Regions from separate parts of the Citricoccus sp. NR2 genome, predicted to be linked through region 1. Evidence: predicted binding sites of a transcription regulator. Region 1 holds the regulator's gene; the other holds the start of a gene.

Region 1 (8,077 bases):
GCGGAAGCCTTTGATGGTATCCGCACGCTCTACGGTGAAACGACTCTCCAGAATATGAGCTTGATCGTTGAGCATGGTCTGGATCCATGGCATCAGCGAGTCTGCCCCGAGATTCTTCTGCACCACCAGCCAAGCTTCGCCGTGGTCGTTGAGCCTCGGTAGCCACAGCTCCAAGAGCTCGTGCAGTGCCTTCTTGCCAATGCGGATCGGTGGGTTCGACCAGATCAGATCGTAAGAGCGAAGCGGGTCCACATCCTCGGGGGAGGAAACGGCGATATTGGGTACTCCCAGGGCTTCTGCGTTGTCACGACACAGCTGTGCGGCGCGCTCGTTGACCTCCACGGCAGTGACTTGAGCGTTCGGGCTCATCATGCCCAGGGTCAGTGCCAGTGGCCCCCATCCACAGCCAATATCCAAGAATTCGCCTTGTTCGGGTGGTGCCGGAACCGCGGACAGCAACGCAGCTGTTCCCTTGTCCACACCCTCCGGTGAAAAGATGCCGTTGGCCGTGAGAACTTCAACGCTACGCCCGGCCAATGTCACAGTGATGGTACGACGTCGTTCCTGGTCAGAGGGGGAACGGAAGTAATGCCCAGAAGTTTCATTCACCCGACCATCGTAGGACAAGACCTCAACATCATGGTCATGCCCATTGAATTCACAGCGATTTTTATAACAAAACGATAACGGGCCATTCTGCCGCGTGAACTAGCCAATCTCGGCTGAATTTGCCCGAAATTTCGATTTGCATCGTCTCGCGCTTTCGAGTTTGCTGGCAGGCGTTGGTCAATGCGCTTTGACGCATGCGGCTCCTACGTCTTCAGACGATTCGGCCGAGAAAACCAACGTATGGGTCCCGGCACCTGCAGTGCCGTCCGCCGAGGGCTCCGAATGAACAGTCTCAATACGGATTGTTGGACGGCGACGCGTTGACGGCTTCGGGAAGCCTGAGCGTTCAGGTGACAGGATCTTAGGTTTCATGCAGAAGAACAACAAGGTACTGAAGAACGTCATGGGTGGATTGGCCACTTTGGGTCTGGCCGGGGCCGGATTCATGGCTGTGGCGCCGGCAGCCTCCGCAGATACGGCGTCCGACTGGGATCGCCTGGCCGAGTGCGAGTCCGGCGGCGACTGGTCCATCAATACCGGCAACGGCTATTATGGCGGTCTCCAGTTCAGCCAGCAGTCATGGGAAGCCGTGGGTGGCTCCGGACTGCCTTCGGATGCGTCCAAGGAAGAACAGATTCAGCGAGCAGAGCAGCTGCGGCAGATGCAGGGCTGGGGAGCATGGCCTTCTTGCTCGGCACAGTTGGGCCTCTCCGGCGAGCCCTCGGGTACGCCGGCAGCGGCTGAAGCCAGCGAGCAGCAGGCTCCGACACAGCAGGAAGCTCAGGTGGAGACCTCGCAGTCCTCGGGCCAGGAAGCTGCTGAGCAGTCAGCTCCGGTGGAGAAATCGGCACCGGCTCAGAAGCACGCACCGGCACAGGCAGACGTTGCCGCATCCGGGGAGATCTACACGGTGCAGTCCGGTGACACCATCAGCAAGATCGCCGACGCTTGGGGCATCTCCGACTGGAACGACCTGTACCAGGTGAACGCCGATGTCGTTGCTGATCCTGCACTGATCTACGTCGGCCAGGAATTGCAAATCCCTGCCTCCTGATAACACAGCCATGATCAGCGCGACCCAAGCCTGAATGGCACATGGTGTGACTTGGGGGCCCATCCTGGTGGATGGGCCCCCAAGTTGTGTACAGAGTGGGTGCTATACTAGTCGGCATGTGGATTACTTACCTTTGAGCCCGATTTCAATCGAGGAGCTCCGGCGTATCTAAGCGCCGTTATTCATGCCCAGCTTGATTCAGAGCGTCAGGTAGATCCACACCCCACGCGCATTCGGCGCAATGTAAAAGTCTTTGATTCTTGGCTCGGTTCGTTGCCAGGAGAATCGACGGGGAAGAACTGTGTTCGGGACAAGGACCGAACCCGGCGGTGAAATCGCGACGACCTGAGTCTTTCCAGACCACCAGGGAGAATTCATGCCCCGGACACCGCACCCAGAAACCGACTATTCTTTAACGACCCACTTCTCCAAGGAGACCATGACCCATTCCTCAGCGTCAGGTGAGCAGCCTGACAACAATGACCAGCGGCGCGACGACGAAGCCAAGAGCCTCATCGACAGGATTCTCGCCTCGGATGCTGCCCACGCAACCGCGAGCCCATCGGCATCTGGCGACTCACTGATTAGTGCCCAAAAATCCCGAGCCCTGGCTCTCGACGCCGGCGAAAGTAGGCACACCGAAGACGACGGCGACCAGCTCGATCTCGCAGCACGCCACGCTCTGCGCCGCGTGGAGGGACTCTCCACCGAGTTGGACGACATGTCCGAGGTCGAATACCGGAAGGTTCGACTCGAACGCGTTGTGTTGGCCGGATTGTGGACCGAAGGCAGCGCTGATGATGCCGAGAACTCACTGCATGAGCTTGCGGCACTGGCCGAGACCGCGGGTTCAACGGTGCTGGATGGAGTTATCCAGCGACGACACTCGCCCGACCCTGCTACCTACCTTGGCAAAGGCAAAGCTCAGGAACTGGCCGACGTTGTCAGCGATACCGGCGCAGATACTGTGGTGGTCGATGCTGAGTTGGCGCCTTCTCAGCGACGAGCCTTGGAAGATGTGGTGCGGGTTAAAGTCATTGACCGTACAGCGTTGATTCTCGATATTTTCGCCCAGCACGCCCAATCACGCGAGGGCAAGGCACAGGTTGAGCTTGCACAGCTGGAGTACTTGCTTCCGCGGCTGCGTGGTTGGGGTGACTCGATGTCGCGCCAGGCCGGTGGCCGTGCGGCAGCCGGTGAAGGTATCGGTTCACGCGGTCCTGGTGAGACGAAGATCGAACTCGATCGACGTCGCATCCGTAACCGGATGGCGAAGCTGCGGCGCGAAATCGCCGCTATGGCGCCTGCGCGGGAAACCAAGCGAGCCAATCGCCGACGCAACAAGGTGCCATCGGTCGCCATCGCGGGATATACGAACGCCGGTAAATCATCTCTGCTCAATCGGCTCACCCGCGCCGGAGTGCTGGTGGAGAACGCATTGTTCGCCACCCTCGATCCGACGGTGCGCAAAGCGGTCACACCGGATGGTCTCGGCTATACCCTGTCCGATACGGTCGGCTTCGTTCGTAACCTTCCAACTCAGCTGGTGGAAGCTTTCCGCTCCACGCTGGAAGAAGTGGGCGAGGCCGACGTGATCCTCCATGTTGTGGACGTTTCTCATCCAGACCCGGAATCGCAGATTGCTGCCGTTCACGAGGTTCTCAATGAGATCGACGCACGTCGAATTCCAGAGATCATAGTCCTCAACAAGGCTGATGCCGCGGACCCGATGACCATTGCGCGGGTGCGCCGGGCCCACCGTGACACCGTGTTGGTCTCGGCACACACAGGGGAAGGGATCGAGGATCTCGAAGCCATGATTGCGGACACGATTCCGCGTCCCACCTTGGAGCTGGATCTTTTGATTCCGTTCACTGATGGCGACGTGGTCTCGCGGCTGCACGGTTCCGACGTCGAGATCTTGTCTGAGCAATACCAGCCCGAGGGGACTCGTTTGACCGTGTTGGTACGCGAAGAAGACAAGGAAGAATTCGCGCAGTATGTCGTCTAGCACCACCGTGTCTTCTGACTCTGAGCAGCCCGTCGCAACGCTGAGCCCAGCAGAGCGGCGGGCTGCCGCCTGGCTGGAACAAGCTATTGAACGGACCGGGGGACAACGTCGAGAAGGCCAACGACAAATGGCCTTGGAAGTTGCGCGCTCTCTCGACACCGGAAAGCACCTGCTCGTGCAAGCCGGAACTGGAACCGGGAAGTCCTTGGCCTACCTGGTTCCGGCTCTGTCCCATGCGGTAGAAGCAGATCTGCCGGTCGTGGTTGCCACGGCGACGTTGGCACTGCAATCTCAGATCATTCGTCGAGATGCTCCACGTCTTCTTGAGGCGCTGAAAGAGGAACTCCCACGGCCCATGGACATCGCCCTCCTCAAGGGGCGGGCAAATTACGTGTGCCTGCATAAGCTGAACGGTGGATTCCCTGCCGACGAGCCGGAACCAACGCTTCTTGACGGAGCCGATCACGCACCGGCAGCGCCCCGTACCGACCTCGGAAAGCAACTCGTGCGCCTGCGCGAGTGGGCGGAAGATACAGAGACAGGGGATCGGGACGACCTAGACCCTGGGGTTGACGATAACGCCTGGCGGCAGGTGTCTGTGTCTGCGGTAGAGTGTATCGGCGCTCAGCGTTGTCCCTTCGCTGAAGAATGCTTCTCGGAACGAGCCCGTCAACAGGCCGGCGAAGCAGACGTGGTAGTCACGAATCATGCCATGCTCGCCATTGCCGCTTTCGAAGGGTTGCAAGTTCTTCCCGAATTCGAAGCTGTAATCGTAGACGAGGCCCATGAATTGGCGGATCGTGTTACGAACGCAGTGACGGGTCAGATTTCCTCTGCATCTGTCCGCGCAGCCGTGACCGCCGGCCGTCGACAAGCGTCAGTCGTGCTCGAGGACCTCGGTGCTGCGGCAGATGCTTTGGAAGCTGCCTTCATCTCCGCACCATCGGGGTGGATGCCAATGGGACCCAACGAGGTTCAGACACAAGCTCTCGAGTCAGTGCGAGCAGCCGCTCGTGAGGGATTGAGCCAGCTCAAGACCACGGGGAAAGAATCCACAGATGCCTCGTCGACGAGCGATGACTCCTCGGGCCGCCATGTCGTCCGCACGAAGCTACAAGAGGTACTTGAGACAGCCGAACGTGTTCTGGATGCCGGCCAAAACGGAAACAACCGTCAGGTCGCATGGGTGTCCCGCCCTGGACGATTTGAGCCTGGCGTGGGGTGGATCGCCGGCGACGAGAATACGTCTCCTACCGTCTACGTGGCTCCTCTGTCGGTGTCCGGAAGGCTGCGTGAGAACCTTCTGCAAGACACGACGACGATTCTTACGTCGGCAACGTTGACGGTCGGGGACTCATTCGGGCCCATCGCTGGAGATCTAGGATTCTCGGGGTCCGGTGGACCGGAGTGGACGGGCATTGACGTGGGTAGCCCCTTCGAATACGCCAAGCAAGGCATTCTCTACGTGGCTGAGAAACTGCCTAAACCAAGTCGCCTCACCTCGCCGGCGACGTACGACGAACTAGAGGCGTTGTTGCGAGCTTCTCAGGGTGGAGCATTGTGTCTCTTCTCTTCGCGCCGGGCGGCCGAGGACGCGGCTCATGAGTTGCGTCGGCGGTTGGGGCCAAATCCACAGATTCTCTGCCAGGGCGACTCCACGCTGTCCGCATTGATCAAACAATTCGCGGAAGAGGAGGATACCTGCCTTTTCGGCACGATGTCCCTCTGGCAAGGCGTGGACGTCCCCGGACGCTCCTGCCGTCTGGTGGTGGTGGACAGACTGCCGTTCCCACGTCCTGATGACCCACTGTCCGAGGCTCGTACACGAGACGTTGCGCAGCGCGGGGGCAACGGTTTCATCCAAGTCTCAGCGACTCATGCTGCGGTCCGACTCGCTCAGGGCGTGGGTCGACTCATCCGGTCGGCTAATGACCGAGGTGTCGTGGCGATCCTTGACTCGCGGCTTCATCATGCCCGCTATGGAAAGTATATCCGGTCAGCCCTGCCGGACTTTTGGTACACGACGGAACAGGACACTGTGCTCGGTGCCCTCGGTCGCCTCGCGAAGGTCTAAATACGGTGAGCGATCACGACGCGACAGGGGCCCAACGACGAAAACGTCGTTGGGCCCCTGTCGTTCTATCGGCGGGCTATATCGCCGATAGCGTCAGATGGATCGAAGGACGGACACAACTTTTCCCATGATGGTGGCGTGGTCGCCCAAGATGGGCTCGTACGCGGTGTTCTGAGGCAGCAACCAGGTATGGCCATCGCGCTGGCGGAAAGTCTTCACCGTTGCTTCTTCATCGAGTAAGGCGGCGACGATGTCGCCGTTGGTGGCGCTGTTCTGCTTGCGTACCACGACCCAGTCGCCATGGCAGATAGCGGCATCCACCATCGAGTCTCCGGTGACTTTGAGCATGAACAGGTCCCCATCACCAGTTAGCAACTTGGGGAGGGCGATGACATCTTCGATATGCTGATCAGCCAACACTGGCCCGCCGGCGGCAATGCGCCCCACCAAGGGAACCATGACGTTGTGAGAGTCGATTTCGCGGCTAAAGGGGAGCTGCAACTCATCGGTGTCAATCTCCTGGGCCGAATCTGACTCATTGCCCAGGAGATTTCCGTCTTCATCGCGAAGAATCTCGATGGCCCGGGGGATACGAGGATCTCGGCGGATGTACCCGTACTCGGTGAGCTTCTTGAGCTGGTACGTCACGGATGAGAGAGACAGCAACTCCGTCCCCTTGCCGATCTCACGCATCGACGGTGGATAGCCAGTCTTCGCGATGGCTCGTCGTAGGTAATTGAGCACTTGTCGCTGCCGCTGCGTCAGCTTCTTAACGCTGTATACCGCGAAGTTCTGCTCGTGACCGTCTGGAGTCGATGAACTCATGGGGCTCTCCGTTCTTATCGTGTCCATGGCCGCTGATGGACTCTGTTTCGCAGTCAAGACGCCGGGACATCCGGTGACCGATTCGCAGGGTCAAGGCGATCCGTACTTCAAGGCTACAGCATTCTTCGAACAAGTTCAAAGATCTGTACGAGGAATATCTTGCATCCGGTCGAAAGGCTGTGCTAGAAAAGATGTACGAACTTAGAACGGTCGATCGAGTCGAAAGAAGTGGGCCGTTCGAAAAGAGAGGACAGTGGGATCATGAGCATCGCTACGCAAAACCAAGGAAGCAGCGGCATTTGCCTGACTCGACGCGGTCGATTTGTTCTACGAACACTTCCCCTCATTATTCTGATGGCCCTGATCGTTGCAGCGGCCCTGATCGGGGATCTGTTCGGTTCTTCAGCGAACGCGTCGAACTCCGGTCTGCCCTCGGGTGCAATCGAATACACTGTCGGATACGGCGACACCCTCTGGGGGATCGCGGGACAGGTTGATCTCGATGCACCCCGCGCTGAGATTGTTCAGCGCATCGGTGACCTGAACCAGCTCGCAGGATCGGATATTAATGTCGGCGATACGCTCTTCGTTCCCGCGTCACCGGGGAACTGAAGGTCAACGTCGGATCTAGACTGTGTGCGTGACTCCAAACTCGAACGATTTCAACGCTGATGCTCTAGCGGCTCTACCTTTGCGTGAGAACCTGCGTGGCATGACTCCCTATGGGGCACCACAACTAGATGTGCCGGTAATGCTCAACACGAATGAAAACACGCATCCGGTTCCAACAGACGTGGTCGAATCGATCGGAGCTGAAGCGCTTCAGTCGGCACGTTCGTTGAATCGCTATCCGGACCGGGAATTCACGGAACTCCGTAGACGTTTGGCGGCTTATCTTGGCGAGGGTCTGACTGAGCGGCAGATCTGGGCAGCGAATGGATCTAACGAGATTCTTCAGCAGATTCTGCAGGCTTTTGGTGGACCAGGCAGAAGTGTTCTGAGTTTTCCACCGACTTACTCGATGTATCCCTTGCTCGCTGAAGGCGTGAGCACCAGATACATCGCCGGAATTCGGAATGATGATTACACGCTTACAGCAACATCTGCCTCAGTGCAGGTCGAAGAACACGCGCCTAACATCGTGATCCTGTGCTCTCCCAATAATCCAACCGGAACGGCATTGGGGCTGGACGTGATCGAGGCCGTTTACGAGGCTTCCGACGCATGCCAGTCCATGGTTGTTGTGGATGAGGCCTACGCCGAGTTCGCATTGGAGGGTACGCGTTCCGCACTTACTCTGCTCCCCGGACGTCCCCGATTGATCGTGACGCGTACTATGTCGAAGGCTTTCGCGTTGGCCGGCGCCCGTCTCGGTTACCTCGCGGCGGCGCCAGAAGTGACTGACGCCATTCGGCTCGTGAGACTTCCGTATCACTTGTCTTCTATGTCTCAAGCGACGGCTAACGCCGCGTTGGCCCACGTTGACTCGCTGTTGGCAACGGTT
Region 2 (8,077 bases), 840 kb from region 1:
AGCGGTAGCGGAGAGCGCCAAGCCGGTGAAGAACTCGGTGGCGGATGCCATGCCTGAGGAACTGAAGAAGATGTCCTCGGCAACACCTCAGCCCCCGAAGCCTCAGGCTCCGAAGAAGTAGTCACAGACTCACCCGGACCGAATACCCGGTTCGGGAAGACTGATCCCCAGCGGATCGTTGAGCTGGTTCCGTCGCGGAAGCCAGCGACCAATAGAAGGAGAACGGCAGCCATGCCGAAGATGAAGACCCACAAGGGTGCCGCAAAGCGCTTCCGCGTGACCGGCTCCGGAAAGCTGATGCGTCAGCAGGCCAACCGTCGTCACTACCTGGAGCACAAGTCCTCCCGGCTGACGCGTCGCCTTGCTTCGGACAAGCTCGTTTCCAAGGGCAAGGTCAAAGTCATCAAGCGGATGCTTGGCATCTGATTCTGCCTGCCTGACCAACAACTACAGCTTTCCATCACCGGCGCGAATTGCCGAGTGAAGGACCCAATCGAAGGAGAACGCACGTGGCACGTGTGAAGCGGGCGGTCAACGCCCACAAGAAGCGTCGTACGGTACTTGACCGCGCGTCTGGCTACCGCGGGCAGCGCTCGCGCCTGTACCGCAAGGCGAAGGAGCAGTTGCTCCACTCGTTCGTCTACAACTACCAGCACCGTCACAAGCGCAAGGGCGACTTCCGTCGTCTGTGGATCACGCGTATCAACGCTGCCGCTCGCGCTAACGGCATGACCTACAACCGCTTCATCCAGGGCCTGAAGCTGGCCGGGATCGAGCTGGACCGCCGCATGCTGGCCGAGATCGCCGTCTCTGACGCAGCGACCTTCGCCACCCTGGTGAAGACCGCTCAGCAGGCTCTGCCGGCTGACGTCAACGCCCCGGCAGCATCCCGCTGATCCGTTCTTTCTAGAACGAGATCACGACGCACCCATGATTGAACGCCCCGCACAGATGAGCAACCCTCGGGCTGACCGAGTGAAGACCGTTGCCCGTCTGGCGGGGCGTTCAGCGCGTCAGAAACAGAATCGTTTTCTGGCCGAAGGCCCACAGTCGGTACGCGAGGCACTGCGCGCGCACCTCGGCGAATTTGAGGCGACCCTCTCGGGGCACTGGGGTCAAGGCGTGGTGGAAGAAGTGTTCGTCACTGAAGGCATCGCCGCACTGTACCCAGATATCGCCGAGCTCATCGACCAGGCGCGAGCGTCCATTCAGGTTCGTGTGGTGACGGATGAGGTGCTCGAAGCGCTCTCCGACGCGGTAACGCACCAGGACGTCATCGCAGTGTGCACGCTACCCGGAGCGCGACGCAGCGTGGAATGGTTGCAGCAACACGTTACCTCACCGAAACTGCTGGCGGTCCTGTGCCGGGTCCAAGACCCAGGAAACATGGGCACGATCATTCGTGCGGCCGATGCCGCTGGTGCCGATGCCGTCCTCCTCACCAGCGGCTCGGTAGATCCGTTCAATCCCAAAGCCGTACGCTCAACTGCGGGCTCGCTGTTCCACCTTCCGGTATTCACCGCGGTTGACCTGTCCAGCGCTCTGGACTCCCTGCGCGGACTTGGCCACCAGGTTCTCGCCGCTGACGGTTACGGCGAAGCGAATCTTGTGAACCTCGGATCGGCGCTTGCCCGAACTACCACCTGGCTTTTCGGCAATGAGGCGCAGGGGTTATCACTTGAGGAACGCGATCTGGCGGATGCTCGCGTCGCAGTACCGTTGTACGGCCATGCGGAATCGCTGAACGTCGCCACCGCCGCTACCGTCTGTCTCTATGCCTCGGCCATGGCGGCAGGTTCAGTGGACAGCGCAAGCCACTAAGTTTTTCAGCCGCAGTGTGCGGGGATTCGTCCACATCGGCAGACGCAGATCGGGCCGGGGCATGATGCCCCGGCCCGATCTTTTCTCAGTTCAGTGTGTCTGCGTCGTGATTACGCCTTCGAGCGCGAACGAGTGATGGCCTGCCAGACGAATCCAACAATGACACCACCCAAGATCGCAAAGATCCATGTGGTCAGATCGAAGAAGCCTTCATTCGCGCTGAGGCCCATCAGGCTGGCAATCCAGCCGCCGAGCAAAGCGCCGATAAGACCGGTGAGTAGCGCACCGATCCAACCCCCACCTTGTTTACCGGGCAGGATCATGCGTGCGATTGCACCTGCGATGAGTCCCAAGAGAATCCAAGCAATGATGTTCATGGTGTCTCCTTCTGTCTGTGAGCGACGTTCAGGTGTTGAACGTTCTACTCTGAAGGTTACTAGTCAGTGGCGTTGACGCCACGGGTTGAGCGCCGCTGGATTCTGCGACCGCCGAGCAGCGGCACTGCCAGTACGAGTCCGACAGCAGCCACGGCCGCGCCGGCGAGCGGAGTCACCTGAACGCCGAACCCAGCTTGAAGCACGCCAGCACCGATCCAAGCTCCCATCGCATTGGCCATGTTGAAAGCCGAGTGGTTGAATGCTCCGGCCAGCTGGGGCGACTGCGGCGCCGAATCCACGAGGATGACCTGCATGGCGGGGGAGAGTGCTGAGGCAGTCGCTCCGGCCGTTAGGACGAAAACGCACGACAGGATCCACCAAGGGGAAGTCAAACCGAAAAGTGCCAGCGATGCTGTGAGTGCTGCGATCATCACGATTACGGTGAAGACTGGCCTGGTATTCGCCATCTTTCCGCCCAGGAGGGTGCCTGCCACGCCTCCGACGCCGTAGATCGCAAGGACCAGTGGAATCAGCGAAGCGGGCATGCCGCCCACCTGAACAGTAATTTCTGCGATGTAGGTGTAGAGGGCGAAAACACCGGCGAAGCCGATCACCGCGACGATGATCGCCTTCCACAGACCCGCAGACTTCAACCCGGAGAGTTCACGACGGATGGAGGCGTTCTCCGGGGCAGGAACGCGCGGCACGAGCAGGAAGACCAAGAGCACGGTCAGCGAGGCCAGCACGGTCACCAGGATGAACATGGAGCGCCAATGGGTGATTTGGCCCAGCCACGTGGCGGCCGGGGCACCAACGAGCATGGCCACAGAGAGTCCCGCCAAGACCCACGAGATGGCTTGTCCTCGACGTGCCGGGCCTGCGAGATGTGAGGCGGCCAATGCGGCTGCTGAAAAATAGGCGCCATGAGGCAGCCCCGAAATGAATCGTGCGGCAAGCATCGATGTGTAATCCGGCGCAAAAATGGAGCCGAAGTGGCCGAGCGCGAAGAGAACCATCAGCAGACCAGCCGACATTCGGCGGTCGAGTGTAGCCAGCGCGGCTGCCAGAATCGGGGCGCCGACCACGACGCCGATCGCGTAGGCAGAAATGAGGATGCCACCTGAGGGTAGATCCACGCCAAGATCCTCGACCGCCTGGGGAAGTAACCCCATGATGGTGAATTCGGTGACGCCGATAGCAAAGGCGCCCAAAGCAAGAGCGAGGACCGCCGGAATCAAAGGATAAGTACGTCCGCTAGCCGAGCGCGGAGCAAAGGAAAACGTCACTAGCTAAGTTTAGGGACCTCGGAACACGCTCTCAACGCAGAAGACCTCGGAACGGCTCCTCGCGGACGTCGGATTGATCACAACGGCGGATGTGGGGAGGCGTTGTTGGAACTATCATCGAGACCATGAGTCGTGCCTCCTCCTCAGCGGTGCCTACGAGTACGCCGCCATCTCAGTCGAAGAAGAAACGCGGGGTCGTTGGTGCTGCGATACTCGATACTCGGGAATCGCGGAAGCAACTACTCGCTGCTCGGCGCAGTGCTCCAGAGGCTCTGGCTGGCCTGTGGGAATTTCCTGGTGGAAAAGTGGAGCCCGGGGAGAATGCAGAGTCGGCCTTGATCCGAGAGGTCAAGGAAGAACTGGGTGTCGAGATCGAGCTGGGGGACGAGATTCGGTCCGATCACCCAGACGGGTGGCTCTTGGCTAACGGAGCTCGCATGCGAGTCTTTGAAGCCTGGATCGTCGCCGGTGAAGCAGCGCCCTTGGAGGACCACGACCTGCTGGAGTGGACTGATGTGACGACTGAGGCGCTGTACCGACTGGAATGGATTCCCGCCGATTTCCCTATCGTCGACGCCCTTTTGGCGCGTTTCGGCGAGTAGAGGCTCAGTCGAAAAGGCTGGGCTGGAGTGGCGCAGGTTCTCGCAGCGTGGACGTCTTGGCGCCGAAGTCCGGTGCGGCGGAACGCGGTCGCTCTGGGAGAGCGCGATGTGCAGACCCGTAGTGAAGTCCCATCCGAGAAGCCACAGAAACGGCTCGACGACTCAGCGCACGTCGATAACTCTGTGGTGCGTAGGACCCGTGGGCGTAAAAGTTTCGGTAGCCGGCTAGCAATTGTGGATGTTCGCGTTCAATCCATTCGAGGTACCACTGCCGTGCGCCAGGGCGAAGGTGCAGCGCACCAGCTTGGATCTGGTGTGCGCCAGCGTCCCTTACCGCAGAAAAGAGGGACTCGAGATCGTCCTCGCCATCCGTCAGCCAGGGCAAGATCGGCATGGCCATGACGGACACTTCGGCACCGGCCTCAGTAAGTTTCTCGATTAGCTTGAGTCGGGCGGTGGGGCTCGGTGTTCCAGGTTCGACCCGAGCGGCCAACGCCGGTTCGAGAAGCGCTAAGGACACCCCAACCTGGATAGGTACCAGGCTGGACGCTTCTTTGAGAATCGGCAGATCGCGTTTTAGCAGTGTGCCCTTGGTGAGTAGCGAGATCGGCGTTCCGGAATCAGCCAGAGTGCGGATGATTCCCGGCATAAGCTGATATCTGCCCTCGGCACGCTGGTAGGGATCGGTGTTGGTGCCCAGTGCCACCATTTCTCGGGTCCAGCTGGGGCGATTCACTTCGGCCTTCAAGACGTCGGCGATGTTTACTTTGACCACGATCTGCTGGTCGAAGTCTGCTCCTGCGTCGAGATCCAGGTAGGTGTGGGTGTTGCGTGCGTAGCAGTAGACGCAGGCGTGCGTGCATCCCCGATAGGGGTTCACCGTCCAGCGGAACGGCATCGATGACGCTGCGGGAACCTGATTGAGCGCCGACTTGGCCAGAACTTCATGGAACACGGTGTCAGCGAATTGGGGAGAGGTGATGGAACGCTGCAGGCCAACGAGGGGCAAAGTGGCGGTGCGTCCGACTGGAATGCCGGGGGAGTCCGCCGGTTGCTCGTCATCGGCCTGCAGCATCTGCGCTTCCCATCGCATGCTTCTATTGAAACACTTGTTCTGGGATTAAGCAAGCAAGTGTTCGATGTTCTATAGAAGGGGTGTCCCTTCTGACGGCGAGGCATTTACGATGGATGATCATGAGCTCCACGCACGAAACTCCGACTGTATTGCTGACGGGATTCGAGCCCTTCGGGGATGACGAGCACAATCCGTCAGCCACCGTTGCTGATGCGGCCGCCCGTGCCTTGCTGGGGTCAGGCGTTCAGGTGGTCTCGGCTGTTCTGCCCTGTGAGTTTGCCACCTCGCACGAGGTATTGTTCGACCTCATCGCTCACCACGAACCTGAAGTTGTGATTTGTCTGGGGCTGGCGGCCGGACGATCGCAAGTCGGCGTGGAGCAGGTCGGGATCAATCTCCAGCAGGCGCGGATCTCAGACAATGCCGGATATCAACCCAACGGGACACCGGTTGTCGTTGGTGGCCCCGACGGAATCTTCGCCACGCTGCCCGCTCGTCGCATCGTGTCAGCGGCGGGGGAACTGCCGGTGGAGCTCTCTTTGAGCGCAGGGACTTTCGTCTGCAATCACGTTTTTTACTCGTTGATGCATGCAGTCGAGATTGGCGCGTGGGGTGAGCGCAGTCCGAAATCTGCTGGATTTGTCCATGTTCCCTGGGACACCGATGTCTCCACGGTCTATCCGGGAATCCCCCTGGCGGAGAGTGTGGCTGGCGTGTGTCATGTGGTGGAGGAAACTCTGAAGCACCTTCGCGACCCAGACGCGCACGAGGCCGACACCACTCAGGGGGCCGGCCTCGGAACATTGCACTGACCGGGTCGGTCACTGCTGAATCACTACGCGGGCTGCGGAGCCGCCTCTGCCGATGCGGATGCATTATTCTTCGGGGCAACCGGCTCAATAATCTGCGGACCGAAGCGCTTGTGCTGAATCAGCTGCAACGCGACGAACATACAGGTCACCGCGGTGCCTGCCCATACGAAGACGGGGGATCCGACATGAGCGCCGAACAGGGACTCTGTCCATCCGGTCCACTCGGGGGCGGTCATCACCATGAACCCGGAGATGGCCAGGACGATCCGCTGCCATCCGGGCACCTTTCGTACCAGATAGCCTTCGATTGCCATCGCCACGGCGACCAGCGAGATACAGCCGGTGATGGTCGCGATGACCACTTCGGAGGGTGGCCCGGTCATCAGTAGTGCCGAATAGGCGAACATGAGCGGGATGAAGTAGAGCCCCTTGGCGAAAATCCACGCATGGAATGCTGATTTCATGGGCGAGGAGTTCGCGATGCCGGCGGCCACGAACGCTGCCAGTGCCACCGGTGGGGTGACATTGGAATCCTGGCTGTACCAGTAGACGATCAGGTGCGTGACGATCACGGCCAAGCCGAGTTCCTGCAGGGCAGGTCCGGCGAGGATGATCAGCACGACATAGGACGCAGTCACCGGCAGACCGACGCCGAGCAACAGTGACGCCAGGGCTACCATGATCAGGGTGAGCAGCAGGCTACCGGCGAAGGCGCTCACCAGCACATCCGAGATCACGAGGCCCAGGCCGGTGAGGCCAACCACACCAACGATGATGCCGGCGATGGCGCAGGCCGCGGAGACGGGCAGGGTATTACGTGCAGCGATGACGAACACCTCCCCCATGTCTTTCAGACTCAGCCGGCTGATGCCGCGCAGCATGGCCACGATGAAGAGGGCGCCGGTCGCGTAAAGCCCCGCGCGGCCCGGAGGTACGTACTGCAGCAGCAACACGATGAGCAGTACGAGTGGAGCTAGGAAGTGCCATCCGCCCTTCATGACTTCTTTGAGCACCGGGAGCTGTTCTTTGGTCATACCCGCCATGCCACGCTTGCGCGCCTTGATGTCGACGAAGAGGTAAACGGTGCCGAAGTACATCAGCGCAGGGATAATCGAGACCAGCACAATATCCGCGTAGGGGATGCCGGTGCGCTCGGCGATGAGGAAGGCGCCGGCACCCATGATGGGCGGCAGAATCTGTCCGCCGGTGGAGGCAGCTGCTTCCACACCCGCGGCCTCTGCCTTCTTGTAACCGACTTTCTTCATCATCGGAATGGTGAAGGGGCCGGTGGTGGCTACGTTTCCCAAGGCGGTGCCGGAGATGGAACCCATCATGGCCGAGCCAACCACCGCACCCTTGGCGGGACCGCCGGGGGAGCGGCCGGTGAGGCAGAAGGCCAAACCGATGAAGAAGTTACCACCTCCGGTTTTTTGCAGCACCGCACCAAAGAGCACGAAAATGAACACGAAGGTCACCACCACGCCCAAGGTCAAGCCGAGAATGCCGTCGTTGCCGAGATACACGTAGCTGGAAAGGCGCTCGATGGTCGCGCCACGGTGGGCGAAATCTCCAGGGAACCAGGGGCCGGCCCAGGCATAGAACATGAAGAACAGCACCAGCGCGGACATAAACCAGCCCACGGTGCGTCGGGTGGCTTCCAACAGCAGCACGGTCATCACGAGTCCGAGTACCCAGTCCGTGGTCTCGTAGGCGCCGGCGCGGCGAGCGAGTTCCGCGGCGTTGACGATCGGGTACACGGAGACCACCACGGCCGCGGCGATCAGCCCGAGATCGACCAGGAGCATTGGGACGGAGCGCCCGAACTTGTTCTTGAACGCGGGCACGGTGAGGAAAATCAGGGTCAGGACAAAGAGCAGGTGGATGAGCCGCTGCTGGCGGGCATCCAAGCTGTATGTCACACCGATGTAGATCTGGAATCCGCCAAGGCCCAATGCCAGGGCCAGAATGATCCAGCCCAGCAGCTTCTGGAATCCGCCGGTGCCCACTCGCTGTTCGGCGAGGCGATGCCACAAGGGCGTGTCGGAATCGGTTTCCTCGGAGTCGTCATCCTGATCGACCCCGGTGTTCATCCGTCGAAGTTCTT

The links. Region 1 encodes LexA, which represses DNA repair genes until DNA is damaged. Its sites were predicted from a motif close to TCGAACANNTGTTCGA; they were not measured.
Region 2: the regulator LexA is predicted to act here: its motif matches at 5,188-5,203, upstream of O1A05_RS09280 (Rv2578c family radical SAM protein).

The regions. Positions count from the first base shown of each region.
Region 1 is NZ_CP115154.1:2,802,667-2,810,743, reverse strand. It holds gene O1A05_RS13210 (class I SAM-dependent methyltransferase) at 1-609, opposite strand, end outside; gene O1A05_RS13205 (transglycosylase family protein) at 980-1,663, shown strand; gene hflX (GTPase HflX) at 2,103-3,674, shown strand; gene O1A05_RS13195 (ATP-dependent DNA helicase) at 3,664-5,748, shown strand; gene lexA (transcriptional repressor LexA) at 5,842-6,573, opposite strand; gene O1A05_RS13185 (LysM peptidoglycan-binding domain-containing protein) at 6,928-7,185, shown strand; gene O1A05_RS13180 (histidinol-phosphate transaminase) at 7,286-8,077, shown strand, end outside.
Region 2 is NZ_CP115154.1:1,962,081-1,970,157, forward strand. It holds gene infC (translation initiation factor IF-3) at 1-121, shown strand, start outside; gene rpmI (50S ribosomal protein L35) at 232-426, shown strand; gene rplT (50S ribosomal protein L20) at 510-896, shown strand; gene O1A05_RS09260 (TrmH family RNA methyltransferase) at 931-1,821, shown strand; gene O1A05_RS09265 (GlsB/YeaQ/YmgE family stress response membrane protein) at 1,932-2,198, opposite strand; gene O1A05_RS09270 (MFS transporter) at 2,258-3,484, opposite strand; gene O1A05_RS09275 ((deoxy)nucleoside triphosphate pyrophosphohydrolase) at 3,610-4,086, shown strand; gene O1A05_RS09280 (Rv2578c family radical SAM protein) at 4,091-5,179, opposite strand; gene O1A05_RS09285 (pyroglutamyl-peptidase I family protein) at 5,281-5,973, shown strand; gene O1A05_RS09290 (TRAP transporter permease) at 5,997-8,077, opposite strand, start outside.